4 regions of the Methylobacillus sp. DLP286 genome follow, and region 1 is predicted to be linked to each of the others. Evidence: predicted binding sites of a transcription regulator. Region 1 holds the regulator's gene; each other region holds the start of a gene.
What was found. Region 1 encodes sigma-54, which starts transcription at its own class of promoters, with help from an activator protein. Its sites were predicted from a motif close to TGGCACNNTTCCTGCT; they were not measured.

Region 1 (7,816 bases):
GCGCGGCATCCGGGTTCATCTGCTTGTCGGCGCCCAGGTCGAGGGTGCGGATCGTCACCGGCATGCCCTTCATCATTTCCGCCACCGTGCGATAGGCCGCGAACTGTTCTTCCTCGTCCGGCATCTCGCGCTGGTTCATGAATAGGAACTCGGTTCTGTAAAGACCAATGCCGGTAGCGCCCACTGCCTTGGCCTTGGCGACGTCGGAAGGCACTTCGATGTTGGCGTGCAGCTCGACTTCAACCCCGTCCAGGGTCACCGCCTTGGTCAGCTTGAGGCGCTTGAGCTTTTGCTGCTCCAGCTCCCATTCCTCCTGGCGCAGGCGGTATTCGGCCAGGGTATCCTTATCCGGGTTGACGATGACGATGCCATGGTTGCCGTCGACGATGATGAGCTCGCCGTCGCGGATCAAGTCGCGAGCGCGGTGCAGCGCCACAATCGACGGGATGCTCAGGCTACGCGCGAGAATGGCGGTATGCGAGGTCGCGCCGCCCACGTCGGTAATGAACGCGGCAAACTGGTGGTGCTTGAACTGGATGGCGTCGGCAGGCGACACGTCGTATGCCACGAGTATCTGCGCGCTTTCGTCCGGGCGCACCGACTCGCTGGGATGCCCAAGCAAGACCTTAATGATGCGCTCCACCACCTGCACCACGTCCTGCTTGCGCTCGCGCAGGTATTCGTCCTCGATCAGCTCGAATTGCGCCACCAGCTCGTGCATCTGCTGCTTCAATGCCCATTCGGCATTGCACAGCTCCTGCTCGATGATGGCCTTGGGCTCTTCCGACAAGTGCTTGTCGGCCAGGATCATCAAGTGCGTGTTGATGAAGGCCGCCAGCTCGGCCGGCGCGTTGGCCGGCAACTGCTCGCGCACCGCTTCCAGGTCGTGCCTGACACGCTCCAGCGCTTGTTCGAAGCGGATGATTTCAGCGACCAGCGCCTTTTTCGGGATCTGGTAATGCACCACCTCGACCAGGGCGTTGGTGACGAGGTGGGCGTTGCCGATGGCGATGCCGCCCGACACGCCGACGCCGTGCATGGAGAAACTGACCTTGCTGCTCTGGGCCATGGAAGGTTATTCCTGAGGGGGGAGGAAAAACATGGTCGGGACGGTTATTCCGGCTCGCCGAAACGGTCGTTGATGAGTTTCACGAGGGCATCCATGGCGGCCTGCTCGTCGCTGCCGTTGGTTTCGAGCGTCACTTTGCTCCCCTTGCTTGCCGCCAGCATCATCACGCCCATGATGCTCTTGGCGTTGACCCGCCTACCGTTGCGCTCGATCCAGATTTCGCAGGCATGCTGGCTGGCAGTCTGCGTGAGCTTGGTCGATGCGCGGGCGTGCAAGCCCAGTTTGTTGATGATTTCTATTTCTTGTTTAATCATGATGCTTACATGCGTCCTTGGAAAAATGTACCACCCCGTCACGCCCGCCGCTGATGGATTTCTCCACCAGGGTCATGATGCCGTTGCCCTGCCGGTAGGTGAGCGCCCGCACCAGCATGGGCAGGTTGACCCCGGCTACGCCCTCGACATGGCCCGGGATCAGCAACTTCGTCACTAGGTTGCAGGGCGTGGCCCCGTAGATATCGGAAAGTATCAGCACCCCCTGCCCCTCGTCCAGCTCCCTGATCATTTGTTGGGCCTGCGGCAGCAGCCCGCCCGGGTCGTCATGCGTGCCGACGCCGAGCTGCCTCAATAACGGCGGGCGCGAGCCCATGACGTGGCTTGCACAGTGAATCAGGCTTTCGCCCAGCGTTCCGTGGGCAATGATGAGTATACCTATCATGCTTTGTATCCCGTATCCTCAGGAGCTCTCCGGCTGGCGACGCCAGCCTAGTTTTTCTCCAGTGACCTATGCCGTACCAGCACGCGGTATTGCTGGTGACGGAAATGCGCGGCCAGGCGCTCTGCGAAATAGACCGAACGGTGCTGGCCGCCCGTGCAGCCGATCGCCACGGTCAGGTAGCTGCGGTTGTCGGCAATGAAGCTGGGTAGCCAGCGCTCGATAAAACCACGGATATCGTCGTACATGCCGTGCACGCTGTCGTGACATTCGAGAAAGTCACATACAGGCTTGTCTTGCCCCGTCTGCGGCCTGAGCTCCAGATCATAATAGGGGTTGGGCAGGCAACGCACGTCAAACACGTAATCCGCGTCCAGCGGAATGCCATGCTTGAAGCCGAATGAAGAGAACAGCAGGATCAGTTCGCCGTTCTTCTGCGTCACGAATTCCTTGACCCAGTTGCGCAAGGCGTTGGCGCTGAGGCTGCTGGTATCGATGCGCAACCCCAGGTCCACCAACGGCTCCAGCAAATGGCGCTCGTGGCTGATGCTTTCCGCCAGGGTGCTGGTATCGCTGCTCAATGGATGGCGGCGGCGCGTTTCGCTGTAGCGCTTGACCAGGGTCTCGACATTGGCCTCCAAGAAAAGCACCTGTACTTCGATACCCTCGCCCTTGAGCTTGCGGATGTTGCCGGGCAGCGCCTCGAGCGAGGCGCTGCGGGTATCGATGCTGATCGCCACCCGTTCGTGGTTGCCCTGGCTCAGGTGCTCCGAAGCCTGGGGCAGCAAGGTGGCAGGCAGGTTGTCGATGCAATAGTAGCCGCTGTCCTCCAGCATCTTGAGTACGATGCTCTTGCCTGAACCCGAAAGACCGGTCACGATCACAAGCTGCATGGCCTATTCCGCCTCTGGCTTGAGTTTCCGGGAAGTACGCGCCATTTCTCGGTGCTGGCGCTGCATGAACTGCTTAGTGCCGTTGATGCCGCGCAGCAGCAGCATGTGGTTGCGCACGGCCACCTCCACCAGCACGGCGATATTGCGCCCGGCGGCCACCGGGATCACGACCTTGGGAATTTTGACCTCAAGGATTTTTTCATGCTGGGATTTGATCTTGAGCCGGTCCAGCGGCACCATGGTATCGGCCATTTCCAGTTGCACGATCAAGTCGAGCGGCTTGGTCGGCTTGACGGCGTTGTCGCCGAACAAGGCGCGGATATTGAGTACGCCCAATCCACGCACCTCGAGGAAATCCTGCAGCAACGGCGGGCAACGCCCTTCGAGCCGGTCAGGGGCGATACGGTAGAAATCGACGATATCATCCGCCACCAGGCGGTGCCCACGCGAGATCAGCTCCAGCGCCAGCTCGCTCTTGCCGATCGCCGGGGTGCCCTTGATCATGAGGCCGAAGCCCTGCACTTCCATGAACACGCCGTGCAGGCTTTCCGATACCGCCACGGCCTGGGCAAGATAGTGGCTCAATACATCCATGAGGCCGGGGCTGCGCAACGGGGAGGTAAACAATGGGGTGCTGAACTCGTCGGAGGCGGCCACCAGTTCGTCCGGCGCTTCTTCGCCATTGGCCACGATGATGGCCGCCAAGTCGGCTGAGAACAGGTTTTTGATGGCCTGGAACAATTCTCGCGCCTTGAGGCTGCGCAAATAATCCATCTCTGCGCACCCCAGCACCTGCACGCGGTTGGGATGCACGAAATTCAGATGACCAACCAGCGCCAGGGACGGCTTGGTCACGGTTTCACTGGTCAGGGGGTTATCGCCGCCGGCTAACCCTGCTACCCATTTCAGCTTGAGCTTGCGGCGCGTATCCTTGTAAAGCTGGGTAACACTGATTTCAGCCATGTGTGCTTAATACCTTGGGAATGAACAAGCGGAAGGATATGCTGCAAGAGCGCCAAATCCATGCATGAAAAACAGACTTGGCACTCTTTTGCAGCATTTCACGAGGAGGTTACTCGACCGCCTGGTGCTTCAGACCTCCGGATGCCTGGTTGTGGTTGCTGACTTTTTCCTTATGCTTCACTACCTGGCGGTCCAGCTTGTCCGCCAGCGAGTCAATCGCGCTGTACATGCTTTCCGCCCCGCATTCCGCGTGCAGGTCGTTGCCCGGCACATGCAAGGTGGCTTCCGCCTTTTGCACCAGTTTCTCCACGCTCAGCGTGACCTTGAGGTCAATCACATGGTCAAAGTGATTGCTGAGTCGGGCCAGCTTGGACTGCACATATTCGCGCAGGGCTGGGGTAACGTCGAGGTGATGTCCTGTCAGGTGCAAATTCATAACGCTCTCCTTACTTGAAAACGCGCAAATCAAAGCGACTTGCGCTGGTTGGCCGCGGGTATCTGTAGAGACTCGCGGTATTTCGCTATGGTTCTTCTTGCAACAACTATGCCTTGTTTGCCAAGGATGTCGGTAATCTGGTTGTCAGACAGCGGCTTCTTCGGGTTTTCCTCGCTCACCATCTGCTTGATCAACGCGCGGATCGCCGTGGCGGAGCAAGCACCGCCAGACTCCGTCGCAACATGGCTGCCGAAGAAATACTTCAACTCGTACACGCCGCGCGGTGTGAGCATGTACTTCCTCGTCGTCACGCGCGACACGGTGGATTCATGCAGGCCCAACTCGTCGGCGATCTCGCGCAGCACCAGCGGACGCATGGCGACTTCGCCATGCTCGAAGAAGTTGCGCTGCCTGTCCACAATCGCCTGCGACACGCGCAGGATGGTGGAAAAACGCTGCTGGATGTTCTTGATCATCCATTTCGCTTCCTGCATCTGGCTCATGAGGTATTGACTGGAGCTATCGCGATTACGTTTCAGGATGCCGGCATAAAGCTGGTTGATGCGCAGCTTGGGCACCACTTCGTCATTGAGGCTGGCGATCCAAATACCCTTGACCTTCTTCACCACGATTTCGTGCTGGATGTAATGATCCGAGGTGATATGGCTGAACTCGCCGCCCGGGCGCGGGTTGAGCTGGGTCACCAGCTGCTGCACCGTTTTCAGGACGTCGTCGTCGCAATGTAGCAGCTTGCGCAGGCGCGTGTAATCGCGGCTCGCCAGCAAAGGCAAGTGTTGCTCTGCAACCTTGATCGCCAGATCAACAAAAGGCGTTTCTGCGGGCAGGGCGCGCAGTTGCAATGCCAAGCACTCCGCAAGGTTGCGGGCGCCAATACCAGGGGGATCCAGGTTCTGGATATGCTTGAGCGCGGTTTCGAGTTCGAGCAGGTCGATTTCGAGCTCTTCCGGCAGCAGCTCGGCCAGTTCTTCCAGCGACTGCTCGAGGTAGCCGTCGTCGTTGATGGCGTCCACCAGCACCATCGCCAGGGTCTGGTCGCGCTCGGACAGCGGCAACAGCTTGATCTGACTCAACAGGTGCTCGCGCAGGGTGAGGTTGACCGCTTCCTGGAAGCTGAAGTCGTTGTCGTCGTCATTGTTGGCGCCGCCTTCCTCCCAGCGGTTGCTGCCCTGGAAAGATTCGAAGTAGTCGTCCCCGCCGCCGAATTCGTCAACGCGCGGCAACTCCTCGCTGGCTGGCGCAGGCGCCTCGCTGGCGGGGGCGGCGACTGCGGCATCCGGAGCAGGGCTGTAGCTTTCGGACATTTCGGCAGCGCCGTCCGGGCCGTCTACGCGCTCCAGCAAGGGGTTGGCCTGCAGCAGCGACTCCAGCTCCTGGTTGAGTTCCTGTGAAGACAGCTGCAACAGCTTGATCGACTGCTGCAACTGCGGCGTCAATGCCAGGTTTTGGGAAAATTTTAGCTGTAGGCTTTGTTTCATCTCTCTAATTCTGCGTTGACTACAGGCGGAAATCCTTGCCCAAGTAAACTTCTCTTACACTTTCGTTATGTATGATCTCGCTGGGCTTCCCCGATGCGAATACGCGGCCTTCATTCACGATGTAGGCGCGATCGCATATGCCCAATGTTTCACGGACATTATGGTCCGTGATCAGCACCCCGATATTGCGCTCGGTCAGGAAACGTACGATCTTCTGGATGTCCAGCACGGCAATCGGGTCGATCCCGGCAAACGGCTCGTCCAGCAGGATGAAGCTGGGGTTGGTCGCCAGACATCGGGCGATTTCCACCCGGCGGCGCTCGCCGCCGGACAGGCTCACCGCCATGCTGTTGCGTATATGGGTGATATGGAGCTCCTGCAGCAGGGATTCAAGCTGTTCCTTCTGCTGCTCGGCCGTCATGTTCTGCAATTCAAGGATAGCCTGGATGTTTTCCGTGACGGTCATCTTGCGGAAGATCGACGGCTCCTGCGGCAGATAGGCCAGGCCCATGCGCGCGCGCTGGTGGATGGGCATCCGGCTCAGGTCCTTGCCGTCCAGCAATATGCGTCCGCCATCGAGTGGCACCAGGCCCACCATCATGTAGAAACTAGTGGTCTTGCCCGCGCCGTTCGGCCCGAGCAGCCCGACCACCTCGCCGCTGTTGAGCTGCAGGGAAATATCCTGCACCACGGTGCGCGACTTGTATTTCTTGCGTAAGCTTTCTACGATCAATTCACTCATTTATGCAATATCTATCGATGCCGTCTCTATAAAGCGCAGTTGCTTCGGCCTGCATCAAGCACAGGCCCTCCAATAGCCATCGAGCTCAGGGAGTTTCTGCCGCGGGTTTCTTCTTGGGCTGGATAATGGCACGCACTCGGCCAGTGGGTGTTGCAGGTGTCGCCGCTTGCGAGCCGCCGCTGATGACTTCCGCATATTCGGCATTGGCGTCATACATGATGTAGTCCCCATGCACGATATCCTCGCCGCGCTTGACCCATGCCTTGGTAAACAGCTGCACCTTGTCCATGCGTCCATCATACTCTATCCGCTGGGCGCTGCCCTCCATGTATTCGTTCTTGCCGTCGCGCTTCTGCCTAAAGGTGGTGGGATTGCCGTAGGACGTGCTGTGCTGGAATCCCTCCTTGTCCTCGCGCACGATCAGCCTGTCGCCGCGGATCACCAGCGTGCCCTGGGTCAGGATGACGTTGCCGGTATAGGTGCTGGTCTTCTTGGCATCATTGACCTGCACGGAGTCGGCCTCCAGCTCGATCGGCTTTTCCCGGTCGGCCTTTTCGGCATGTGCCGTTGCAGACAGCATGCCGGCCAACATGGCAAGCAATAATGAATAACGCAGGTTGCGCATAGGGTCTCCGCTGAAGAATGTCGTTCTACTTGGTTTTAGTGGGCTGCTTGGCATTGTTGCTGTTACCGGATGTCGTCTTGCTGTTCTTGGAAGCCGCAGGCTTGGCTGCCGCCTGCTTGGTCTTGCTTGCCGCTTTTGGCTTGCTGCTCGTGCGCTTGCCGGCGGCCGGACGCTCATAATGGCTGCGCACCCGCTTGTTGAGCTGGATGGTCTGGTTTTTCTTGTCATAGACCATCCCGACCGCGCGCACCACGCTTTTCGGCCCCTGGGTAATCACCACAGGCTGGTCGGTCGATGCAATCTCGCTATCCGGTTCCACGCGCAGATATTCCGTCGTCAGCGTCATTTCTTGCCGGTCGCCGAACGCCGGCCGCACCACGCGCACATCATCGCGGAACTCCACGACATCGCCCTTGCTGGACACATGTCCGCGCTTGCCCTCTATCGTCGTGGTGGGCTTGCCCACCCCAAACTGGGTGAAATGCGGGTTTTCCAGCTCGGTAGTATCGTCGTCCGGGTAATGCCGCATTTCAGAAGCCTTGAGGATGTGGCTGATCGACCCTGTCGCATCCGTCTTGGTCGTGACGAAATTGTTCAGGATGTAATCGGGGTCGTGACGCGTCGTCCCATCCACGCGCAGCTCCGGCGGCTGCACCGTGCGGTCGATCCACAGCGTAATCAGGGCCAGCAGCCCGAGTACGGCAAGCGGAAACAGGATGGTATTGCTACGTCCTTGCATATCTCGTATTTACTTTAAATAACGCGCCATTTGCGCATCGAAGGTGCCTTGCGCCTTCATGAGCAGTTCGCAGACTTCGCGCACGGCGCCGAATCCGGCCTGGCGCTCTGTGGTGTAATGGGCATACTCCTTCACCAGC
Region 2 (7,816 bases), 1.2 Mb from region 1:
GATAATGCCGAAGATGGCCTGGGCATCGCTGGGGAAAAATGCAGTCAGGCCGACCATTAGCACGATGAGGCCGGCAGCGCTGAAAAACACGCCGGGATTGATCTGCATGCGGGGTGTGAGGGGATGGGATTCTGACTCGGGCATGATGGTGTTGGATGATGGGTTCGGTACATTATAAGCATGTTCGGCTTGCCAGGCGCTAGGCGGGGAGCGGCGGGATTGCCCGATCCCAGAAAGCAGGCGCGATCTTTTTATTGATGATCCTGTAAATAATTGGTTAAATTTTTCGTGATTGTTAGTAGAATTCATCATAATTATCCAGTTTGACAGGAAAGCATCATGGACAGGTTCCAGGCAATGCAGGTATTCACCCGGGTGGTGGATGCCAACAGTTTCACGCGCGCGGCGGATAGCCTCGGCTTGCCGCGCACGACGGTGACGACCACCATCCAGGCGCTGGAAGGCCTGCTCAAGGTGCGCCTGCTTAACCGCACCACGCGGCGCCTAAGCCTGACGCCGGACGGCGCGGCCTACTACGAGCGCTGCATGCGCATCCTGGCCGAGGTGGACGAGACGGAAGCCTTGTTCCGCGACGTGACGCGCGGGCCGAGCGGGCGGCTGCGTATCGACGTGCCGCCCTCGATCGGCCGCCTGATCATCATTCCCAAGCTGTGCGATTTCTACACGCGCTACCCGGACGTGGAGCTGGTGATCGGCATGAGCGACCGCCCGGTGGACATGGTGCAGGAAGCGGTGGATTGCGTGGTGCGCATGGGCGGATTGCAGGATTCCAGCATGGTCGCCCGCCGCATCGGCGCGTTCGGTGTGGTGACCTGCGCTTCGCCGCGCTACCTGGAGCAGCACGGCGTGCCCACGACACTGGAGGACTTGGAGCAGCACCATGCCGTGAATTATTTTTCCAGCCGCACGGGGCGGAACATGGACTGGGATTTTGTCGTGGACGGCAAGGTGACGGAAGTGCGCGGCGTCGGCAAGGTCGCGGTCAACGACGCCGAGGCCTATGTCGCCTGCGCACTGCAGGGCTTCGGCCTGATCCAGGCGCCGCGCTACATGGTGCTGCCGCACCTCCAATCCGGCGAGTTGGTGGAAGTCCTGCCGCAATGGCAGCCGTCCAGCCACCCGATTTCGGTGGTCTACCTGCACAATCGGCACTTGTCGCCCAAGGTCAGGGCCTTTGTGGACTGGATCGCCGAGCTGTTCGCCAGCTGTCCCCTGCTGGGCGGATGCAGCAGCGACATGGTGGATGCGGAGTGCCGCTTTGCCCAGTGCGAGCAGGGCAACACCATGCGCGAGATCATCGACCGCAACAATACGGCCGAGGCGGTATTTTAGAGTTCTTAGGTTTACGCGTATAGCAGCGAGGCGTATGCCTGGCGCACGACCTGATAGCACTCGCATGCCATGCGTTCGAGCCCTGGCCGGTTCAACACGTGGATATGGCCGCGGCTGTAGCTGATCAGCCCTCGCTTCTGCAGTTTTCCCGCCGCTTCGGTAATGCCTTCGCGCCTGACGCCCAGCATGTTGGCGATGAGCTCCTGCGTCATGATGAGCTCGGTCTTGTGCAGCCGGTCCAGGCTGAGCAGCAGCCAGCGGCATAATTGCTGTTCCAGCACGCAATGCCGGTTGCAGACGGCAGTCTGGGTGATTTGCGTAATGAGGGCCTGGGTGTAGCGCAGGAACAGGTGCGCAACGGCAGGCCGATGGTCGAAAATCTGCTTCAAGGTACCGGCGCGGATGCGATAGCCATACCCGGCGCTCTGCACCACGGCGCGGCAGGAGGAAGTGTGGCTGCCCATGATGACCGGCGTGCCGACCATGCCTTCCTCCCCGACCACCGCGATTTCCGTCGATGCGCCATTCTCCATGACGTAGAGCAGCGAGACGATGGCATCGACAGGGAAGAACACGTACTTCAATAATTGTTCCGATTCGTACAACACCTCGCCCAGCTGCATGGAAAGCGGTTCCAGGCTTGCTAACAGCTGCCGCTGATCCTCCAGCGGCAGCGCGTTGATCAAGGTATTGCCATGCGGGCTGAACGGAATGTCCATTTGGCCTCCAAGCAGGTGCTGCAATGCAGTATATGCCGATCGATCCGGCTTGGAAGGGCCAATTGCCGCGTATTAGTCCGATTGGGCTAATTTTACTATAAATCATCAAGTTATGTGCGCTAGCGCACAGTAAGGCACATGGTTGCCATGCATGCTCGGTCTACCTGGCGCTCATAGCCGGGCAAACGTACTTTTCTTAAAGCAAATGACGATGAGAAGGAAGAGAAAATGAATAAACTGACTATGGCGATTTGTGGGGCGCTACTGGCTGCAAGCAGCGGGGTGAATGCAGCGAACATCGTGGTGAACGGGGGCTTCGAGGCTGATGCCATCTCGGGTTCCTGGGAACAGTTGCCTGCGGTGACTGGCTGGAGCTCGGACGGCGTGTTCGAAATACAGCGCGGCAGCGATCATGGCGGTTGGCCCGCATTCAATACTGCATTCGAAGGGGAACAGTACCTGGAGCTGAACTCGACCAACCTGACCTCGATCTGGCAGGACCTGACAACGACTTCCGGCGGTTTGTACAACCTCAGCTTTGCCTATTCCGGCCGCTCGGATACCCCAGGCGACCTGAACAGCGCACTGGAAGTGTATTGGGGCGGGAGCCAGGTGGTGGCAACTTCGGTCACCTCGCATAGCGGATGGGTGGAGTACCACTTCACCAACCTGCTGGCCTCCGATAGCCTGACCACTTTGAAGTTCGTCTCGATAGAGCCGCAGAATGCGCCTTCGTACGGTTCATTCCTGGATGGCGTGATGGTCACTGCCGTGCCCGAACCCAGCACCTACGGCATGCTGGCGCTGGGCCTGGGCGTGATGGGCCTGATCAGCAGGCGCAGACGCCAGCACCAACATCCTCTCTACTAAAATACATTTCTTCTCAATGGGCCAGGCCGACGCCTGGCCTTTTTCATTCCGCTGCCAGCTTGTCGCGGATGGCGGCCACGGCCCGGTACGACTGCAGCCTGACCGCTTGGTCGAATACATGGCCGGTCACCATCAATTCGTCGGGCGCAAGGTCATTGAGCAATTTCCTCAAGCCGGCCTCCACGGTGGCGGCGGAGCCGACCAGCGAACAGGCCAGCATGCGTTCCACGCCGATTTTCTCGGCAGGCGTCCAGTATTGCTCGATGTCGTCCACCGGCGGCGGCAATTGTCCCGGTGTGCCGCGGTGGAGGTTGGTGAAGCCTTGCTGCTGGGAGCTGAACCAGTAGCGCGCTTCTTCATCGGTGTCGGCGACCAGCATATTGGCCGTGACCATGAAGTAGGGCTTGCTTAGCGAAGCAGAGGGCCGGAAGTTGCGGCGGTAAGTGTCCAGCGCCTGCAACAGGAAGGTGGGAGCAAAGTGCGAGGCAAACGCGAATGGCAAGCCATGGGCTGCGGCAAATTGGGCTCCGTAGAGGCTGGAGCCCAGTATCCAGATGGGGATGGTCAGCCCTGCGCCGGGTACCGCCCTGATGCCTTGGCCCGGCTGTGGCAAGGCGAAGTAGTCCTGCAGTTCGGCCACCAGTTCGGGGAAATCCTCACCATGCGCATGCAGGTTGCGCCGCAAGGCACGCGCGGTAGCCATGTCGCTGCCAGGTGCGCGGCCCAGCCCGAGGTCGATGCGCCCCGGGTAAAGCGATTCCAGCGTGCCGAATTGCTCCGCAATCGCCAGCGGGGCATGGTTGGGCAGCATGATGCCGCCGGCGCCGACGCGTATGGTCTTGGTCTGGCCGGCGACATGGCCAATGACGACGGCAGTTGCCGCGCTGGCGATGCCCGGCATGTTATGGTGCTCTGCCAGCCAGAAACGCCGGTAGCCTGATGCTTCCCCAACTTGCGCCAGTTCAATGGAGTTGCTGAAGGCCTGCGCGGGCGTGCTGCCCTGCACGATGGGGCAGAGGTCGAGGATGGAAAATGGAATCATCGCTTGCAAGTGTCGTTCATCAGGATGTTGTGGAAGACAGGTGTTTGCCCTTGAGGTTCGGTTCAAACCCGATTATGCACCGGCCTCAACAATTTCTGTGGGTAACTTTGTGGGCATGATGGGCATTGAATAAATAAGCCGCTGTTATGCCATGCATAAATTAATCCTGCTTGTTTTTTAAGCATCTGCCAGTTTAATTTATCCCACGGGAGAACATACAATACGGGACGCTGTCATTCCTATATACCTTCTCTGCTTCTTGAATCTTATTGATCGGCCCCCATACTTTGACCATGCTTACTTTTGATAACCGTTTCTTGCGAGAGCTGCCGGGCGACCCGGAAACCAGCAACCAGTTGCGCCAGGTATATGGCGCCTGTTGGTCCAGGGTGATGCCGACTTCGGTGTCTGCGCCCAGGCTGCTCGCCTATTCGCCCGAGATGCTGCAAACGCTGGGGCTGAGCGAGGAGGAGATCAAGTCGCCGGCGTGGGTAAGCGCGCTGGGCGGCAACGGCCTGATTCCAGGCATGGAGCCCTATGCCATGTGTTACGGCGGGCACCAGTTCGGCAACTGGGCGGGGCAGCTGGGGGATGGACGGGCCATCAGCCTGGGCGAGGTGGTCACTCCCCAAGGCCAGCGCTGGGAACTGCAGCTCAAGGGCGCGGGCGTGACGCCGTATTCGCGCATGGCGGACGGGCGCGCAGTGCTGCGCTCCTCGGTGCGCGAATTCCTCTGCAGCGAGGCCATGTACCATCTCGGCATCCCCACCACGCGCGCCCTGAGCCTGGTGCAGACCGGCGATATCGTGATCCGCGACATGTTCTACAACGGCAACCCACAGGCGGAAAAGGGCGCGATCGTCTGCCGGGTGTCGCCTTCGTTCATCCGCTTTGGCAATTTCGAGATTTTTGCCATGCGCGACGACAGGGAAACCTTGCAAACGCTGGTGGATTTCACCATCGACCGCGATTTTCCCGAGTTGAAGGATTACCCGGAAGAAGAGCGCTTTGCAGAATGGTTCGCCATCGTCTGCGTGCGCACCGCGCGCCTGATCGCGCAATGGATGCGCGTGGGCTTCGTGCATGGCGTGATGAACACCGACAATATGTCCATCCTCGGCCTGACCATCGATTACGGCCCGTACGGCTGGGTGGACAATTTCGACCCGGGCTGGACGCCCAACACCACCGACGCGGCAGGCCGCCGCTATTGCTTCGGCCGCCAGCCCGACATCGCGCGCTGGAACCTGGAGCGCCTGGCGCAGGCGCTATATGCCTTGAAGCCAGAACGCGAAATCTACGACGAAGGCCTCATGCTTTACGACCAGGCCTACAACAAGGAATGGGGCTCCGTCCTGGCTGCCAAGTTCGGCTTCAGCGCCTGGCGCGACGACTACGAGCCCTTGCTCAATGAAGTGTTCGGCCTCATGACCCAGGCCGAGATCGACATGACCGAGTTTTTCCGCAAGCTGGCTTTGGTGGATGCCGCTCAGCCCGACTTGGCCGTATTGCAGAGCGCAGCCTACAGTCCGGCATTGTGGGAAACCTTCAAGCCCAGGTTCGGCGACTGGCTCAAGCAATACGCACAGGCGACGCTCGCAGACGGGCGCGACCCTGCCGAGCGGCGCGAGGCCATGAACCGGGCCAATCCGCGTTACGTGCTGCGCAACTACCTTGCCCAGCAGGCCATAGACTTGGCCGACGCGGGCGATACCAGCATGATAGAAGAGCTGCTGGACGTGCTGCGCAAGCCTTATGACGAGCAGCCGGGCAAGGAACGTTTTGCCGGCCTGCGGCCGGATTGGGCCAGGCACAAGGCAGGGTGTTCCATGCTGTCTTGCAGTTCTTGATTCAATATTCCGCCATAGGCCATTTGTCTCCAATAATCAAGGGCGAGCGCAGCGAAGCCAAGTCGCTGTGGTTTTTCCTCCCCGTCTGGCTGCGCCGAGTAGCACAGCTTTTAATGGATTAAGGACTGGCGTCTGTCTGAGCGCAGCGAGTTCAGCCAGTCCCCATTAAAAGCGAGCAACGCAGGTTGCCCGGAACGTAGTGTAGGGACGCAGACAATCGGGTCGCCTTTTCTTTCGTATCTTTCTTTTGGCGAAACAAAAGAAAGATACTCGCCCGGCGGGGCGAAACCCATCCTCTCGCCAATCGCAGTATTGATGAAGACGAAAAATCGTTGAGCCTGATGGGATTGGGATGTTGAAGGATCAATGGTCTTGACCACTGTTGCAGACCTTGACCCGTTGCCTTTCGCTTGTCAGCGAGTTACTTTCATTTGCTTCGCCAAATAAAAGTAACCAAAGCAAAGGCGACCCCGGAGTCTGCGCCGGGAGCAAGCTCCCGGTCCCCTGCGTTGCTCAATCTGTCTGGGAGCTTGCTGAACTCGCTGCGCTCAGACAGACGCAAGCTCTTTTTCCAGACAGATCTGCGCTACTCGGCGCAGCCAGACGGGGAATTCAAAATCAAACCCACACTTGGCATCGCTGCGCTCGCCCTTTTGGTTGGCTAGCTGACTTTAGAGTTGTTCCCTGTCCAGCCTGCGGCTTGCATGTGCCAGCGCGGCAAGTTCGAAGTGTTGTTTGCGTCGCTTGATCAAGCGGGTGAGGGCGATCACCGCGACAGGCGTCAATGCGGCCAGCAGGAAGGCTTCGAGTAGGTGGGTGGCGGGCTGATCCGGCATGGGGAACATGAACAGTCCGGCCGCCAAGCCCGCTACCGTCCCGGTCAAGGCCTCCGTGCCTGTATGCGAGCGGCTGAACAGGCCGAAGAACACGGGGAATGCCGCGGCGGCGCATAGCAGGTCGGCCAGCAGGAACAGGTAGAGCACGCTGTAGCCTTGCGCGGCGACAACCAGCACGGGTATTGCAACCAACAGGACCAGCCAGCGCGACAGGCGCATCAGGCTGGCGGCGCTACGCTTCGGCATCACCCGGCCGATGTCCACCGCCACGATGCTCGAGATGGCGCTGATGGCCGTGTCCGCGCTGCACATCACCAGCGAGATGCCGAGCGGAATCAGGGCGACGGCCAGCCAGAGCGGGATATTGGGCATGACCACGCTGAACAAGGCCACCGAGCTGTCGCCATCCGGTGTCGTCGCCATGAAGGCCAGCCCGAAAAGGCCCATGATGAAGATGAAGGGCACGACCAGCAGGCCGCCGAGCAGGAAGCCGTTGCGCATGGTGGGAATGTCCTTGGCGGAGTAGATGCGCTGCCAGTTGCCCTGGTGGAAGATGCCGGTGAGCAGGATGGCGACGAAGAAGGTCAGCCCGGCCTTGATGCCGCCGATATCCTCAAGGTTGATCAGCTGCGGCGCGGTTTGCTGCAGCTTTTCCACGACCGGGGCAATGCCGCCGGTGGCCTGCCAGCCGATGAAGACCAGCGCCGCCAGCAACGGAATGATGATGACGATCTGCACCTTGTCGGTAAAGATGGAGGCGCGCAGGCCGCCGTAGGTGGTGTAGAGCAGGGTGAAGCCGAGCACGATGGCGGCGGTGGCCCAGAGCGGCACGGGCGCCAGCAGTGTCACCATCTTGGCGATGGCCGTGATCTCGGCGCTCATGGCGATGAACAGGTAGAACAGCATGATGGTCAGCGCGAGCAGGTACATGGGCTTGCCGTAGCGCGCCACCAGGAACTCGGTGAGGGAGTGGCCGTTGGGCATCAGCTCGCGCATGCGCTTGCCGAGCGGGATCATGGCGATGCGCGGCGACATCGCGCCGATGGCGTAGCCGATCACGGCGGTCAGGCCGCCCCAGGTCGCCGCCTGCGCGGGCGAGAACAATATCCACGCGCCCAGCGACGAGGCCAGCAAGGTCATGATGCT
Region 3 (7,816 bases), 1.1 Mb from region 1:
CTGCTCGATGCCACCAACCGCTATGAAGACAACCATGGCGCGCAGTTCGAGACTTATGCCGCACAACGCATCCGCGGCTCCATGATCGACGAGCTGCGCCGCGCCGACTGGCTGCCGCGCAGCGTGCGCAAGAACATGCGCGATGTCGAGACGGCCGTGCACCTGCTGGAGCAGAAACTCGGCCGACCGCCCACCGAGGGCGAAATTGCGCGCGAACTCAACCTTTCCATGGATGATTTCCAAGAAATGCTGGATGACTGCAGCGGGCACCAGCTCATCTATTACGAAGATTTCAGCGAGCAGGACAGCGGCGACCACTTCCTGGACCGCTATCAGTCCGATGACTCCGGAGACCCGCTGAGAGCCTTGCTTTCCACCGATTTCCGCGAAGCATTGATCGACGCCATCGACTCGCTGCCTGAACGCGAGAAAATCCTCATGGGCCTCTACTACGAACAAGAAATGAACCTCAAGGAAATCGGCGCCATCATGAGCGTATCCGAATCCCGGGTTTGCCAATTGCACACCCAGGCTGTTGCACGCCTGCGCACCAACCTGAAAGAAAAGTTGTGGACTGGAGCAGCCTAGGCGGCATACTCCTCGCCCTTGCCGGCATCCTGCTTGGGCAAGCGCTTGAGGGCGGCAAGTTCAGCTCGCTCGTCCAGCCCGCCGCATTCATGATCGTGCTGTTCGGCACCATAGGCGCGGTGCTGTTGCAAACCCGCCCCGTGTTCTTCATCCAGGGGATACGCCTATTGAAATGGGTGGTGTTGCCCCCGGCGGACGACAGGGAAAAACTGGCGCGCCGCATCAGCGCCTGGAGCCAGATTGCGCGCAAGGACGGCATCCTGCTGCTGGAAAACCATATGTACTCGGAACCGGACCCCTTCGTGAAAACGGCATTGCGCCTGGTGATAGACGGCACGCCTCCCGAGAAGATCCGCGATATCTGCAACGTGGATATCAACCGCTATGAGGCAGCGCAGCGCAACGCGGTCAAAATATGGGAAGCGGCCGGCGGCTACGCCCCGACCATCGGCATCCTGGGCGCAGTGCTCGGCCTGATCCATGTCATGGAGAACCTCTCCGACCCGAGCAAGCTGGGCAGCGGCATCGCGATTGCCTTCGTTGCGACCATCTACGGCGTCGGCTTTGCCAACCTGCTCTTCCTGCCGGTCGCCAACAAGCTCAAGGCGCTTGTGCAACTGGAGACCACACGCCGCGAAATGGTGGTCGAGGGCATGGTGGGAATCGCGAATGGCGAAAACCACAAGATCGTGGAAGAGCGCTTGAATGCATACTTACGCTAATCTCAGGGCGATATGGGAAGAAGAAGAAAATTTGAGGATGACCCGGACAACCATGACCGTTGGCTAGTCTCCTACGCCGACTTCATTACCCTGCTGTTCGCCTTCTTCGTGGTCATGTATGGCATTTCGTCGGTCAACGACCAGAAATACAAGGAACTCACCTCCGCGTTGGGCAGCGCATTCAGCGGCACCCCGCCCGACAAAGAGGCGAATCCTCCGCCCGACGCCAAGTCCTCCGCAGGTAAGAGTGTCCTCAAGACCCCACCCACCAGCTCGTTGATCAACGCCCTGCCGCTGGCACGCCTGCAGAAGGAAAAACAGCGCCAGGAACAGGAAAACATCAGCGCCATGATCGCCAACCTGAATCGCACGCTCGGCAGCCTGGCCACGAACGGCAAGATCAACATCAGCAAGACCAGCCGGGGCGTGCGCATCGACATTGCCGACGGCGTGCTGTTCCAGGCAGGCTCGGCCGCCATCAAGGCGGAAGCGAACGCTCCCATCAATGAAATCACCCAGGTGCTGGCTGACCAGCAGTATGCCATCCAGGTGGAAGGCCATACCGACAACGCCCCGATCAGCAATGCCCAGTTTCCCTCCAACTGGGAGCTGTCTTCGATGCGTGCCACCAGCGTAGTGCGCAAGATGATAGAAAACGGCATCGATGCAGAACGGCTCAGCGCTGTCGGTTATAGCGACACGCAACCCGTCGCTGACAACGAGACCGCCGAAGGGCGCGCGCAGAACCGCCGCGTCTCTATCATGGTGCTCTACCGCAAACCCGAGAAACTCCAAGCAGCAGACATCCAGCAATAAAAAAGCCGGGAAACATCCCGGCTTTTCGTTATCCTTGTACTATTTTTCAGGCATGCGCATTGTAGAGGCCTGAACCCGAACTGGCCTGGCCGTTCGGGCCGTAGAACTGTCCTGCGGACGGCGGCCTGCCCAAGGTGTCGAGCACCTGCTGGTTGCGATGGAACTGTTTGTTGATCAGGACGCCATTCACGCGATTGAGCTCTTTGGCCTGGTCTATCAGGCCCTGGAACCTGCTCCAGGACTCCTGGATGACGGCATCCTGAGCTGCGATCCAGGCGGCAAGGCCGCGCTCGTCCGTACCGAAGCCCAAGGCTGCCACCGCTTGGTAACGGGCCTGGGTAATGGCGTTGATGTCCTGCAAGACGCGGGACTTTTCATTGAGCAAGCCTTCCATGGCATCCACATCCACCTTGACCAAGCAGGCCTGCTCGCGCTTCAAAAGCTCCAGCAGGTTGTCGGTCAACGCAATTTCACGCTCGAAGCTGGCTGTGGTCATGTCAGGATACCCTTTCTTCCTGCGCAGCCTTAACGTTGGGCTGTCAACAGGTCTTTTACTGTGTTGATAAGGCCATCTGCGACCTTTTCAGAGTCTACCCTGAACTGGCCGCTGGAAATGGCAGATTTGATCGCGCTGACTTTGTCCGCGTCATATACTTGCTCATTGGCTCCGGCGGCTTCGATGGATTGCAATTGCGAAGCCAAGGGGGACAAGGTGACACTTTCGCCAGCAACAGGCGTTTTGGTCTCGCTGGTGCGAGGAGCAGGCCTGTTCTCAGTCTTGTCATTGCTAAGCGCAACCGCTTTCTGAAGTGCGTCATCAATTTTCATGGCAATTCCTTAGGCTAGTTTCATCTACGGCAAAACCGCATACCGATATATTGCTCTTATCGGCGGCATTTTTGTTAACTTTAGTAAAAAAGTTTAAAGCCTTTTGCCAAAGTCACAAAGCCCGTATCGAAAATGCCTTGAGTATGACTGCGCTAGAAAATGACCTCAATCAAGCCGCCCTGGCGCGCCAGCCCGCTGACCACCTGGCCGTTGCCCACCTTCACCTTCACACGCTGGCCTTCGCCCGCGTTGCTCAGCGCCGTACCTTCCGCCGACACCCTGAAGCCTTCGCCTATGGTGTTGAGCACTACTTTCTGCCCCTGCTGCACGACCGGCAATACGCGCAGCATTTCCTGCCGCAGCACCGTGCCTGCGCTCAGCGGCACGTATACCGCCCGCCCGACCGCCTGACTCGCATCCGTGAACACGCCGGGCGGCAGTTTGGCAAGATCCCCTTGGCTCTTGGCCAGGTCCTGCTCGGTAATGATATGCCCTTGCGCCAGCGGGCCTGCGGCAATCAGGTATTCCGCCATGACCTGCACGTTGGCCTGTACATAGATGGTCCAGACTTGCGGCGCATTGCAGCGCACGCCCACGCTGGTCCGTCCCCAGATTTTGCTGCCGGGAGGCAATGACATCTGCAGGTTGTCGCAACTTGCCAGCTTGAGGCGCGAGTCCACGGCGGCTGCCGATACCGACACCTTGCCGGGCATTCCTGCACTCTGGCTCAACAAGAACTGCTCTACCTGGACCCGCAGCTGCGTCAAATCCTGGTGGTTGGCCGCTGCATGCACCGGCATCCCGCATAGGCAAGCAATCAGCAAGGCAGCGATACGCCCAGTGATATATACTCGCTTCATTGCACCCCTCCTCGGCTCCGGGTTGGCACTATTCATTCAGGATAGTGGTTGGAATTCAAATCAAGGTGCATTTTACTGAGGCATGCAAGTACATAAGCAGGAAACAAGAGGGGAATTTCCCCCTTGTTCATGCAATGGAATTTGCACGACAGGTTCTAGACTCGCAATCATCTGAAATAACGGCAGTCGCACGCATTTCTTGACCGCCGCCGTTAGCAAGGGAGGTTGTACGATGAACAAGCTGGATGCCGCACTCAATTTCCATGAAACCGCGCTACGCGTGCGCGGGCAACGCCAGGAACTGCTGGCGGCCAATATCGCCAATGCCGATACCCCGGGCTACAAGGCGCGCGACATCAATTTTGCCGACACTTTCAAACAGGCCCTCGCCGGCGCCTCCGGCGGACTGAAAGCGGACACCACCAACCCCGGCCATATCCCCGCCACCGCCAGCCATCAGAACGGCGTGCTGTACCGCTCCATTATCCAGGGCAGCGTCGACGGCAATACGGTCGACATGGACGTGGAACGCAACCAGTTCGCCGACAACGCATTACGCTACGAAGCCAGCGCCACCATGATCAGCGGGCAGATCAAGAAGCTGCTGTCCGCGATACAAGGCCAGTAATGGCGGCCGCCTAAATCTTGAAGGAGACGTGAATGTCACTTTTTAATGTATTCAATATTTCCGGGTCGGCCATGAGTGCGCAGGGCCAGCGCCTGAACGTCGTGGCAAGCAACCTGGCCAATGCCGATAGCGTGACCAGCTCCAACGGCCAGCCCTACCGCGCCAAGCATATTGTGTTTTCCGCCGTGCCGGTGAACCCCAACGGCGATGCGCAAGGCGTCAAGGTGCAGCAGGTCGTGGAAGACCAGGCGCCGCCGCAGCTCAAGTACGACCCCAAGCACCCCCTGGCTGACGCCAACGGCTATGTCGCCATGCCCAACGTCAACGTCACCGAAGAGATGGTCAACATGATCTCGGCATCCAGGTCGTACCAGAACAATGTTGAAACCATGAACGCGGCAAAATCCATGCTGCTCAAGACCCTGACCATCGGCCAATAAACCTTAGACCCTGAAAGCGAGTAACGATCATGGCAAGCACCTCAGGCATTTCCGATTCACTGCTCACCAGCATGAACGGCACTAGCTCCACCAGCAATGCCAGCAGCATTTCCGAAACCCAGGACCGGTTCATGAAGCTGTTGATCGCGCAGATGAAGAACCAGGACCCGCTCAACCCGATGGACAACGCCGAGGTGACGAGCCAGATGGCGCAACTGTCCACCGTGACCGGGATCGAGAAGATGAACGCCACGCTGTCCACTTTCATCAGCAGCATGCAGGCGACACAGGCCCTGCAAGCCTCCAGCCTGATCGGCAATACTGTCCTGGTGGAAGGCAACAGCACCTATCTTGCCCCTACCGAAACCGAGGGCGAGTCCGCTGCCTATTTCGGCGTCGAGCTGCCTGTCGGTGCGGACAAGCTCACCGTCAATATCAAGGACAGCTCAGGCAAGGTGGTGAGAACCCTCACAGTGACCAACCAGCAACCGGGCATCACGCCCCTGGGCTGGGATGGCTATGGCGACGACGGCGCGAAACTGACAGACGGCCGCTATACCATCGAAGCGACCGCAACCACGGGCAACAGCACCGTTGCGTCGACCACGCTCAGCTATGAACAGGTCATGAGCGTGTCCACCGGCAGCGACGGCGTCAAGCTCAACCTGAGCAATTTGGCAGCAATTACCACAGACCAGATCAAGCAGATTTTCTAACCACAACCCAGGTATCTACCACCAGGAGAACAACATGGCTTTCCAACAGGGTTTGAGCGGGCTCAACGCCGCTTCCAAGAACATTGAAGTCATCGGAAACAACGTTGCCAATGCGAGCACCGTCGGCTTCAAGCAATCGCGCACGGAGTTCGCCGACGTCTATGCCAACTCCCTGGGCGGCGGCAACGCGTCCAAGATCGGCATCGGCACCAAGATCGCCGCGATCACCCAGCAGTTCACGCAAGGCAACATTTCCAACTCGCAAAACCCGCTGGACGTGGCCATCAATGGCAACGGCTTCTTCCGCATGAGCGACAACGGTGCCATCACCTACAGCCGCAACGGACAGTTCCAGTTGAGCAAGGATGGTTATATCGAGAACGCTTCCGGGCAGCGCTTGACAGGATATGCCCTGGTCAACGGCCAAATCCAGACCGGCGCCCTGACTGAACTGCGCATTGATGCCGCAGACCTTGCTCCGCGCGCCACCACCTCCATTACCGGGCCGTTGAACCTGGACTCACGCGCGGACATCCTGGACCCGGATATGTTCGACATCAACGACCCCAGCACTTACAGCCACTCGACCCCGATCGAGGTGTTCGACTCGCTGGGCAACTCGCACGCGGTGCAGCTGTATTACCTCAAGACAGGCGTTGATACCGCCGTAACGCCCGCCACCACCACATGGACGATCATGGCAAGCGCAGATGGCGTCCAGACGCCCGTGGGCACGCCTCCCGTCCCTGTCGGCACCATGGTATTCACCGGCTCAGGCATCAATCCGACAATCACGCCGGCGACCCCGAACATCAGCATTCCGGTCGGAACCGGCGGCCTCACCCCCATGTCGGTTACCTTGAATCTGGCTGGCAGCACTCAGTTTGCCAACTCCTTCAGCGAAAGCGACCTTGGGCAGGATGGTTACAGCGCGGGCCGTTTGTCGAGCTTCAGCGTAGGCTCCGACGGTTCCATTCTCGGCCGCTACTCCAACGGTCAAAGCGCGATACTGGGCCAAGTCGCTCTTGCCAACTTCCGCAACCTCAACGGCCTCCAGCCGTTGGGAGACAACCAATGGGCTGAAACTTCCGAGTCCGGCCCTCCCATCGTCGGCGTTGCCAACTCCGGCGGCCTGGGCGTGCTGCAATCCTACCGTTTGGAGGATTCCAACGTCGACCTGACGGCTGAACTGGTCAATATGATCACCGCGCAGCGCGTCTACCAGGCCAATGCGCAAACCATCAAGACCGAGGACCAGATCATGCAGACCTTGGTCAACCTACGTTAATTCATTGAACATGGATTCGCCTTCAAGCGTATAACAGCATTGGGCTGCCTTGCCGTGCGAAAGGCACGGTCTGCGGCAGCCCGCCTTGTTCTACGCGCGAATGCAAAGCCATCCAACCATTACAGTAATAAAAGCGGTTAACAAAACTCAGCGAATCGCTCCTGAGCGCTCTGCCGCAGACAATACAAGTAGTACGGCAAGGCAGAGCAACAACGCCAGGAGAGTTTTGTTGACCGCTAACAAGAGAAAGGAATCGCCATGGACCGCCTGATCTATACCGCAATGACCGGCCTGAAACATATCATGGAGCAGCAATCGACCACGGCCAACAACCTGGCGAACTCCACGACGACCGGCTTCCGTGCCCAGATAGACAGTTTCCGTGCGGTTCCCGTATTGAGCGACGGCCTGCCTACCCGCGCATTCGTTGTAGATGCCACGGTAGGCACTAATTTCAACAGCGGGGTCATCAACACCACCGGCCGCGAGCTCGACGTCGCAATCCGCGACCGCGGCTGGTTCGCGGTGCAAAGGCCGGACGGTACAGAGGCTTACACCCGCAACGGCAATTTCAAGTTGAATGAGAACGGCGTCCTGCAAACCCAGGACGGCCTCACGGTCGTGGGCGACGGCGGTCCGATCACGATCCCGCCCGAAGCCAAGATTGCGATTGCCAATGACGGCACGGTCTCCGCTGTCGCCACCAATGTCGTGCCGCTGTTCACCAACCTCATAGGCCGGCTGAAGCTGGTCAACCCGAACGACGCGGACCTGGTGCGCGGAACGGACGGCCTGTTCGAGACCAAGAACCGCCAGCCCCTGAACGCCGACGCCACGGTGACGGTGGCAAGCGGCGCGCTCGAAGGCAGCAATGTGAACGTCGTGGAGGAAATGGTCAACATGATCTCGCAGGCGCGCCAGTTCGACCTG
Region 4 (7,816 bases), 170 kb from region 1:
TTTCAGGTTGACGATTTCCAGCGCGCCGTCGGAGCGCAGCTTGGTGGTGATCTGTTTCACGCGCTCGATATGGCCGACATAGATTTCAGTATCGGGCAACGACTTGTTCAGCACAGTGACGCCGTCGAACACCTGCATGACCTGGCGGAAGGCGATATCGCCGATGAAGCGCACGTTGTCCAGGTTGATCTGCTGGCGGCCGATACGCACGCGGTTGTTCTTGATGCCGGTCCAGTCGACATACAACTGGTTGATGTCGGTATCGTCAGGATCGACGATCTTGGCGTAGCCAAGCTTGCCGGGCTGGTTGGAGACGCTGTTGATCAATGTGCCGTTGGTGCTGTCGTTGAAATCGTCCTTGAATTTGCTGACGTCGATGATCTGTCCGGCAAAACTGAAATCGTGATATGGCACGGTCTGCCAGCCGACCAGGCTGCGCAGCGTTATGCCATTGGCATCCTTGAGCGGCCGGCCGCTGGGGGCGTTGCCGTCCTGTTCCACATGTTCGTAACGCAGGCGGAAGCTGGTCAGGTTCTTGCCGGCCTTGACGGCATCCATGAAGGTATATTCCGGCGCGGCCTCTTCCGCCTGGGCTGCGGCAGTGAGCGCCAGCCCCAGCAAGCCACCATAACAGGCTTGACGGATCATGAATCTCGAATTACTTTGCATGGGTTGCTCCTTTTCTCAGATGGGGTAACGGTAGTACCGGCCCGTCCTGCCCGACGGGCCTTCTTTTTTCCTGGTATCAAGCTGCCATCGCCTGTAAGCGCCAAAACAAAAAAGGCGTCCTGGTTGCAGACGGTATGTTGTCTGCAACCAGGACGCCTTTGTCCTTGGCCTTCAAAGCCCCGCGGGCTGCTGGGTAGCGCATCGCGGCGCCAGGTATTGCTGCGGATGCCGCTTAAACAATGACAACCGCCATTGGCTGCCGTTGTTAATCAGGGATTAGCAAATGCTGTGCCAGGGAAGCTTTATTTCAAAACGCGATTGTTTTGTAAGGATATTTACCTGGGGAGGGAGTTTTGTTGAATCCGGCCAGCGATGCCGGTTTGCACCACCTGAGTGCGGTTGCACCAGAGGTTCACTGCCATCACGATAGGGAGTTTTTCTTGGCGAGAATGTTGTCCGCCACATCGATGATTTTGCGATTCTGCTCCATGGCGGTGCTGCGCATGATTTTGTAGGCCTCTACCTCGCTGATGCCGCGCTTGCTCATGAGCAGGCCCTTGGCGCGCTCGATCTGTTTCCTCTCCGCCAGCGCTTTCTTGGTTTCCGACAGCTCGTTCTCAATCTCGGCAATCTGCTGCGATTGCTGCTGCAGCAGCGAGACGATGGACTCCATGGGATAGGAGTGCTGGTTGTCGTGCGCTAGGAAGGTATAGGCGTTTTCCACCGGAATGGAGAGGTTGAAGAAGGCGCTATCCAGCGTGGTGGCATGGGCCGGCTGGCTGCGCACTTTCTGCAGGTACTGGCGGGTCTTGTCCAAGTCGCTCTTCGCCTCGTGGATCAATGTCTCCAGCATGCCATGCATGCCCTTGATGAGCTGGCACTGGATATGCCAGATATCGGTGAGGCGTTGGCTGCAGAGCTCGAACCATTCGTCCCCGTCGTACGTTTTCACGGCTTGGCCATCCTGCGCATGGGTGAGCTTGTTGCGGTATTGCCGGTGCCGATGGTGGATGCTGGTATCCATCGAAGCCGCCCATGACTTTTGCAACGGGCTGCCGCCGAATTGGCAGAACAGCTCGAAATGCCTGTCCTGCAAGGCAACCAGCTCCAGCAGCTTGTGCTGGTGTTCCTGCTGCACATGGCCGGAGCCGAACATATAGGAGCCTACGGCGCGTTCCTGCCCGGCAAACTCCTTGCCCTGCACCAGGTTGTAGAGCGCGAGCAGATAAGTGGAGATCTTGCTGTTGACGGCATTGTCGGTAATGTCGAAGATCAGCGAAATCAGGCTGCCGATAAAGCGGTTGAACGATTGTATGCAATCGGGAAATGAAATCTTGTGCAGCGTCACCTGGTGGCGTAGCGATTTCAGTTGGTCGAAGCCCAGCAATATCCACGAAATCAGGGTGAGCTGCTTGGCGTCGGCCATGCTGTTATGGTCCAGGTGGCGCTGCAGCGCCTCGCGGAATTTCACCTCCAGGCCCTGGTTCTGCTCGATGATCTCGCTGCGCTCCTTGCCGAAACGCTGGCCAGCCGAAGCCAGGTACAGGCAGCTTGCGCCGCGCTCGGCCTGGATCTGGTGGATGATCAGGCCGATGGTCTCGACAAACACGGTGCATATCGACAGCCGCTCGAGCTCTTCGACATGCCGTATCTTGGCCAGGATGATGGTTTGGTCGGGAGAAATGTCTTTCATATCTAAATCCGGTAGCAAAAATCATGCGCGACAGCATGGCGGTTGCTGGTTCAACGATGGTTGATCAATCGGCTAAGGCAACTGCAGAGCAGCAAGTTTCTTCCTGGAACCTTGATTTCTCTGGATGCATGCAGGGTCAGGAGAGTTTGATGATGTAGAGCAGGACGACGACGAGCAGCAATAATAGCAGGCTGGTCGTCTTCCAGAACAGGAGAGGATTCTTCTCCACTAGCCCGCCATTGTGCCTGTCGAGGAATTGTCGGTTGGGATGTCTCAGGTCATGGGTGAATTCCGACAAGACAGGGTAGCGTTTTTCCGCCTCCGGGTGCACTGCTCTCGCCAGCGCGTCGTCTATCCATGAGGGAATGCCGCTGTGCCCGTCGATCGCGGAAATATAGGACAGGCGCTGCAGTTGCGCGCGGGTCTTGATTCTGGCGGCCTGGGCGCCGTAGGGCAGCTTGCCTGTGAGCATCTGGTAGGCGATGACGCCCAGGGAGAACTGGTCTGAAAGCGGCGAACCGGCATCGCCGAGGAAGTATTCGGGCGCCATGTACTGAACGGCGCCCGGAAATGGAAGGGTTTCCGGCGCATTGCACTCCTCAAGGCCTGCGACCCAGACTGCGCCGAAGTCGATGATTTTGACGACGCCATGCCGGTCTATCATGATGTTTTCCGGCCGCAAATCCCGGTGCAGCATCTCGGCGCGATGAAAAGCCTGCAGGCCCTTGGCAACCTGCTCAATGATACCGCGCACCGTTTCCAGGCCCGGCCTGGGGTTGTCCCTCATCCATTGCGCGAGGGTAATGCCTTCGATGAACTCCATGGCGACATACAGATAACGGGGTTTGCGTCCGCGCTGGCACGGTTTCAGCACGTGCGCGCTGTTGATGCGCCGCGCCACCCATTCTTCGAGCGCGAAGCGGTTCAGCTGCGCCGCGTTTGCACTCAGGTCGGTAGATAGCGTCTTGAGCGCAACCTGCTGGCCGGTATCGCTGTCGATCGCCAGGTAGAGGTGGCTGCGGTGGCTGTGGTGCAGTTCCCTGACGATATGGTAACCGTCGAAATCCATCCGTGCTTCCAGCAAGGGCGCTGGCAGGCTCGGGGACTGCAAGAGCAGGCCGGGCCGATGCTGGTCAAGGCGGTCTATCCTGACAATCTGTATCGTCAGGTTGTCCCGGCTGCCGCGTTCAAGGGCCTCTTCCACGATCCGCCTCGCAACGGCGTCTAGGTCATTCGCGTTGCTGGCGATGGCGGTGGCGACGCATTGCGCGTCCGTATGTTCGTACACGCCGTCCGAGGCCAGCACGAAGATGTCCCCTTCCTCCACCGGCATGCACAGGTAGTCGATCTCGACCTGCGGGCCTATGCCCAATGCCCGGCTCAGGTAGCTCTGCTCTGCATTGACGGCGACCCTGTGATCCTCGGTGAGCTGTTCGAGCGCTTGGCCGCTGAGCCTGTAGATGCGCGTGTCGCCGATATGAAAGAGGTGGGCCTGGCCGGATTTGACCACCAGGGCGCTGAGCGTGCAGACATAGCCCTTGTCACTGTCATAGCGGTATTGGCTGCGCCGGGTCTGGGCATGCAGCCAGGAATTGACCGCGCTCAATACGCACTGCACGGCATGCTTGACGCTCCACGCATCGGAGGTGCAGTAATAGTCGCTGAGCAGGTTCCGGATCACGGATTCGCTGGCGACCTGGCTGACGGCGCTGCTGCTGATGCCGTCGGCCAACGCGACCACGATGCCCTTGGTAATGAGCTGGTGGCCTTGCGGGATGCAGGCGCCATGGAAATCCTGGTTGATGTCCTTGCGTCCCCGGTCGGAATGCTGGCCGAGGGAAATAGTGAGCGTATTGTTCATGCGGATGTGTTGGGACTACGGCCTCGATGAAGAGCGCCGTAGCCCGTCGCTATATCAACCAATGCTGCGTTTCGGCGCTGTCCTGACGTGGGTGGAATACAGGGTGAGCCCGGTGAACGCCAATCCCCCGACCAGGTTGCCGAGCACGACTGGCAGTTCGTTCCAGATCAGGTAATCCATGATGGAGAAATTGCCGCCCATGATGAGGGCGGAAGGAAAGAGGAACATGTTGACAATGGAGTGCTCGAAGCCCATCGCGAAGAACACCATGATGGGCATCCACATCGCAATCACCTTGCCGGAAACGCTGGTGGAGATCATGGCGCCAACCACTCCGGTGGATACCATCCAGTTGCACATGACGGCGCGAATGAATACCGTCAGCATGCCGGCTGCGCCAAACTCGGCATAGCCCAACGTGCGTTTCTCGCCTATGCCGGCGATGATGGTGCCCACCTTGTCCGGCTCGGCTGCGAAACCATAGGTAAAGACGATGGCCATGAACACCGCCACCGTGAACGCGCCGAGGAAATTGCCGACGAATACCAGCCCCCAGTTGCGCAAAATGCCTTTGATTGTGACGCCCGGGCGTTTGTCGATCAGGGCCAGTGGCGTGAGCACGAACACGCCGGTGAGCAGGTCGAAGCCCAGCAGGTAGAGCATGACGAATCCTACCGGAAACAGGATGGCGCCGATCAGCGGATAGCCGGTCTGGACCGAGGCCGTGACGGCAAACACGGCGGCCAGCGCCAGTATGGCGCCGGCCATATAGGCCCGGATCACGGTATCGCGGGTCGACATGAATATCTTCGACTCGCCGGCATCGACCATTTTGGTCACGAACTCTGAAGGTAGGAGATAAGCCATTGCATTGCACCTCTTTGAAAAATAAAAAAGCGCCCACTCCCGATACCCCTGAGCCAGGGATACCTGAAGTGGACGCCGTTGTCCTCATATCAATTTGCGGATATTGCGCTACGCTGGAATGAACCGCGCCTTCGATGGCGCAGCCCCATAGCGTATCCAGACATAAGGCCAGCAAAAAATATGCCGGGCTGACATGATAGGGCGGATGCGGTGCGAGGATAGCAGCTTATTGTCTATGCCTGCCTGTGGTGCACATGTTGCGTCGAATGCCGTGCATATGATGGCTTGGACAAGTTTTCCAGGACCTGCGATAGAGGCTGAATATTGTTTTGTGCTTCTAATTTTACTATCCGCATGCGGAGCATATGGTTTTGCGATGAGTCTTCAAATTAATAGCGGGAAATTGCACGCTTGTAGTGCATTTGCGTAATGGGTGCTTTATTGCGGTGCATGGTCAGGGCTTGATATCCAGTTGAAGCTTGGCGAGACGGCTATAGAGCCCGGATTGCTGCCGCAATTCATTCGGCGTGCCGGTTTCGACGATGCGGCCGTGCTCCAGCACCGCGACGCGGTCGGCATTCTGGATGGTGGCAAGGCGGTGGGCGATCACCAGGGTGGTCCTGCCGCGCATGGCCGAATCCAGGCCTTGCTGCACCAGGGTTTCCGATTCCGCGTCCAGGGCGCTGGTCGCTTCATCGAGCAACAGGATAGGCGCGTTCTTGAGAATGGCGCGGGCGATGGCGATGCGTTGGCGCTGTCCGCCGGACAGCCGCGTACCGCGCTCCCCCAGGAAGGTCGAGTATCCCTCCGGCAACCGCTCGATGAATTCATGGGCCTGCGCCGCCCGGGCGGCGCGCTTTATCTCGTCATCGCTGGCGTCAGGCCTGCCGTAGCGAATGTTCTCAAGCGCATTCGCTGAAAAGATCACCGGGTCCTGCGGCACGATGGCAATCATGCTTCTCAATGTGCTGAGCGATAGGCTGCGGATGTCCTGGCCATTGATGCTGATGGCGCCGTCGTGGATATCGTAAAAGCGCAGCAGGAGCTGGAATAGGGTGGTCTTGCCCGCGCCCGACGGCCCTACCAGGGCGACGGTTTCGCCTGCATCGACCTCAAGCGAGATTTGGGCAAGCGCTGCCTGGGCAGGTTTCGCCGGATAGTAAAAACTCACTTTCTCGAACTTGACGCTCGCCGTGCTGGTGGTGCCCAGCGCCATTGGCGTTGCCGGGTTGCGGATCGCGGGCTCGCTGTTCAGCAGTTCGAGCAGGCGCTCTGTCGCCCCGGCTGCGCGCATGATGTCCCCCCATACCTCGGCGATGGTGCTGACGCTGCCTGCAACCAGCGCCGCATAGAGAATGAAAGAGGCAAGTTCGCCGCCTGAGAGCTCGCCTTGCGTGACCTGGTGCGCCCCTAGCCATAAGACGAAGATGATGGCGGCACTGATGCCGGCAATGACGAACGCGGCCAGGAAGGCACGCACCCGGATGCGGCGGACGGCTGCCTTGAAGCTGGTTTCCACGCTGTGCCGGAAACGCTGGTTTTCGCGGGGTTCCTGGGCGAAGGATTGCACTGTCGGCATGGCATTGAGTATCTCCCCGGCCATGGCCGAGCTGTCTGCAATGCGGTCCTGGGATTCCCGCGACAGTTTCTTTACCGATCTGCCAATCAGCATGATCGGCAGCGTCAGCAACAGCATGAGTCCGAGATTGAGGCTGAATAGGTACCAACTCGTGACCGCGAGCATGACCATGCCGCCGATGAACTGGAATAGGCTGCGCAGGCCCAGGGAGATTGAGCTGCCGACGACGGTCTGGATCAAGGTGGTGTCCGCGGTCAGGCGGGACAGCACCTCGCCCGTCTGCAAGGTCTCGAAGAATTGCGGCGACTGGGTGAGCACTCGCTCATACACTAGAGATCGCAGGTCGGCGGTGACGCGCTCGCCTATCCAGGAAACGATGAAATAGCGGCACGCCACGATCAAGGCCCAGGCAATCACCAGGCCGCAGATAAAAACGAAATGCCGGTTGATGTCCTGCACGCTCTGCGTGGTGGCGGAATCCGTGCTGAACCCTTGGTCGATCAGGTCGCGAAACGCCCAGGGCACCAGCAGCAGGATGGCGGAAGCCAGGCTGAGCAAACAGAATGCGAGCAGGATTTGCCAGCGGTATGGCCGCAATAACGGCCAAAGCTCGCTGAACAATCGTAAAGGACGGCTTGGGGCTTGCAGGATGAACCTCGCTTGGGCTGGGGCATTGAATGTCTAGCATACAATACTGCGCAAGGTTAGGGCGAGTGGGCAGCCAACAGATGGGCTACCCGGGTTCGGATTCAGCGGCCTTTGCCACTCATGGAGCCGCGGTTGAAATCCTTGTCTCCAGGGGGGATGCAGCGGCCGAGGCCCAACAAGCCGCCCTGGGTGCCGGGAGGACAGCCCTGGTTTTCCGGGTATTGCTTGGCGACCTTATCCGCTTCGGCCTTTTTCACCTTGTCCACATATTCCCACTTGCCGTTGGGATGCAGCAATATCTTGTCGCCGTTCGCGGTCGTGGTTTCGATCGGCGGCGCGTCGTCCGGTGCCGCTATTACAGGCAGGCTCAAGGCCAGCAAGGTCAGAAAGCTGATACAGGTGAATTTCATGCTTATCTCTCAATATTGTTGGTTTGGATGCAGACCGCAGAATATATGCTAGCAATATCTGTTCCGGCCGGTTTTTCAGAATCTGTTCA

Region 2: a site for sigma-54 is predicted at 4,121-4,136, ahead of ACWXTG_RS05895 (LLM class flavin-dependent oxidoreductase). Genes of this name have one in related genera too.
Region 3: a site for sigma-54 is predicted at 3,838-3,853, ahead of flgB (flagellar basal body rod protein FlgB). Genes of this name have one in related genera too.
Region 4: a site for sigma-54 is predicted at 2,376-2,391, ahead of ACWXTG_RS12630 (nitrate- and nitrite sensing domain-containing protein). Genes of this name have one in related genera too.

What each region holds. Positions count from the first base shown of each region.
Region 1 is NZ_CM153145.1:2,459,381-2,467,196, reverse strand. Features, by position in the region: gene ptsP (phosphoenolpyruvate--protein phosphotransferase) at 1-1,069, opposite strand, end outside; gene ACWXTG_RS11745 (HPr family phosphocarrier protein) at 1,114-1,383, opposite strand; gene ACWXTG_RS11740 (PTS sugar transporter subunit IIA) at 1,376-1,786, opposite strand; gene rapZ (RNase adapter RapZ) at 1,834-2,676, opposite strand; gene hprK (HPr(Ser) kinase/phosphatase) at 2,680-3,639, opposite strand; gene hpf (ribosome hibernation-promoting factor, HPF/YfiA family) at 3,749-4,075, opposite strand; gene ACWXTG_RS11720 (RNA polymerase factor sigma-54) at 4,105-5,571, opposite strand; gene lptB (LPS export ABC transporter ATP-binding protein) at 5,591-6,313, opposite strand; gene lptA (lipopolysaccharide transport periplasmic protein LptA) at 6,399-6,905, opposite strand; gene lptC (LPS export ABC transporter periplasmic protein LptC) at 6,964-7,677, opposite strand; gene ACWXTG_RS11700 (KdsC family phosphatase) at 7,687-7,816, opposite strand, start outside.
Region 2 is NZ_CM153145.1:1,230,239-1,238,054, reverse strand. Features, by position in the region: gene betT (choline BCCT transporter BetT) at 1-144, opposite strand, end outside; gene ACWXTG_RS05910 (LysR family transcriptional regulator) at 340-1,353, shown strand; gene ACWXTG_RS05905 (Crp/Fnr family transcriptional regulator) at 1,365-2,072, opposite strand; gene ACWXTG_RS05900 (DUF642 domain-containing protein) at 2,301-2,942, shown strand; gene ACWXTG_RS05895 (LLM class flavin-dependent oxidoreductase) at 2,986-3,984, opposite strand; gene ACWXTG_RS05890 (protein adenylyltransferase SelO) at 4,278-5,834, shown strand; gene ACWXTG_RS05885 (sodium:solute symporter family transporter) at 6,506-7,816, opposite strand, start outside.
Region 3 is NZ_CM153145.1:1,396,143-1,403,958, forward strand. Features, by position in the region: gene ACWXTG_RS06715 (RNA polymerase sigma factor FliA) at 1-588, shown strand, start outside; gene ACWXTG_RS06720 (flagellar motor protein) at 570-1,310, shown strand; gene motD (flagellar motor protein MotD) at 1,323-2,126, shown strand; gene ACWXTG_RS06730 (flagella synthesis protein FlgN) at 2,173-2,622, opposite strand; gene flgM (flagellar biosynthesis anti-sigma factor FlgM) at 2,652-2,954, opposite strand; gene flgA (flagellar basal body P-ring formation chaperone FlgA) at 3,107-3,814, opposite strand; gene flgB (flagellar basal body rod protein FlgB) at 4,047-4,442, shown strand; gene flgC (flagellar basal body rod protein FlgC) at 4,475-4,882, shown strand; gene ACWXTG_RS06755 (flagellar hook assembly protein FlgD) at 4,912-5,598, shown strand; gene flgE (flagellar hook protein FlgE) at 5,633-6,886, shown strand; gene flgF (flagellar basal-body rod protein FlgF) at 7,145-7,816, shown strand, end outside.
Region 4 is NZ_CM153145.1:2,627,087-2,634,902, forward strand. Features, by position in the region: gene ACWXTG_RS12625 (alginate export family protein) at 1-669, opposite strand, end outside; gene ACWXTG_RS12630 (nitrate- and nitrite sensing domain-containing protein) at 1,091-2,362, opposite strand; gene ACWXTG_RS12635 (bifunctional protein-serine/threonine kinase/phosphatase) at 2,499-4,223, opposite strand; gene ACWXTG_RS12640 (formate/nitrite transporter family protein) at 4,278-5,090, opposite strand; gene ACWXTG_RS12645 (ABC transporter transmembrane domain-containing protein) at 5,545-7,290, opposite strand; gene ACWXTG_RS12650 (hypothetical protein) at 7,419-7,727, opposite strand.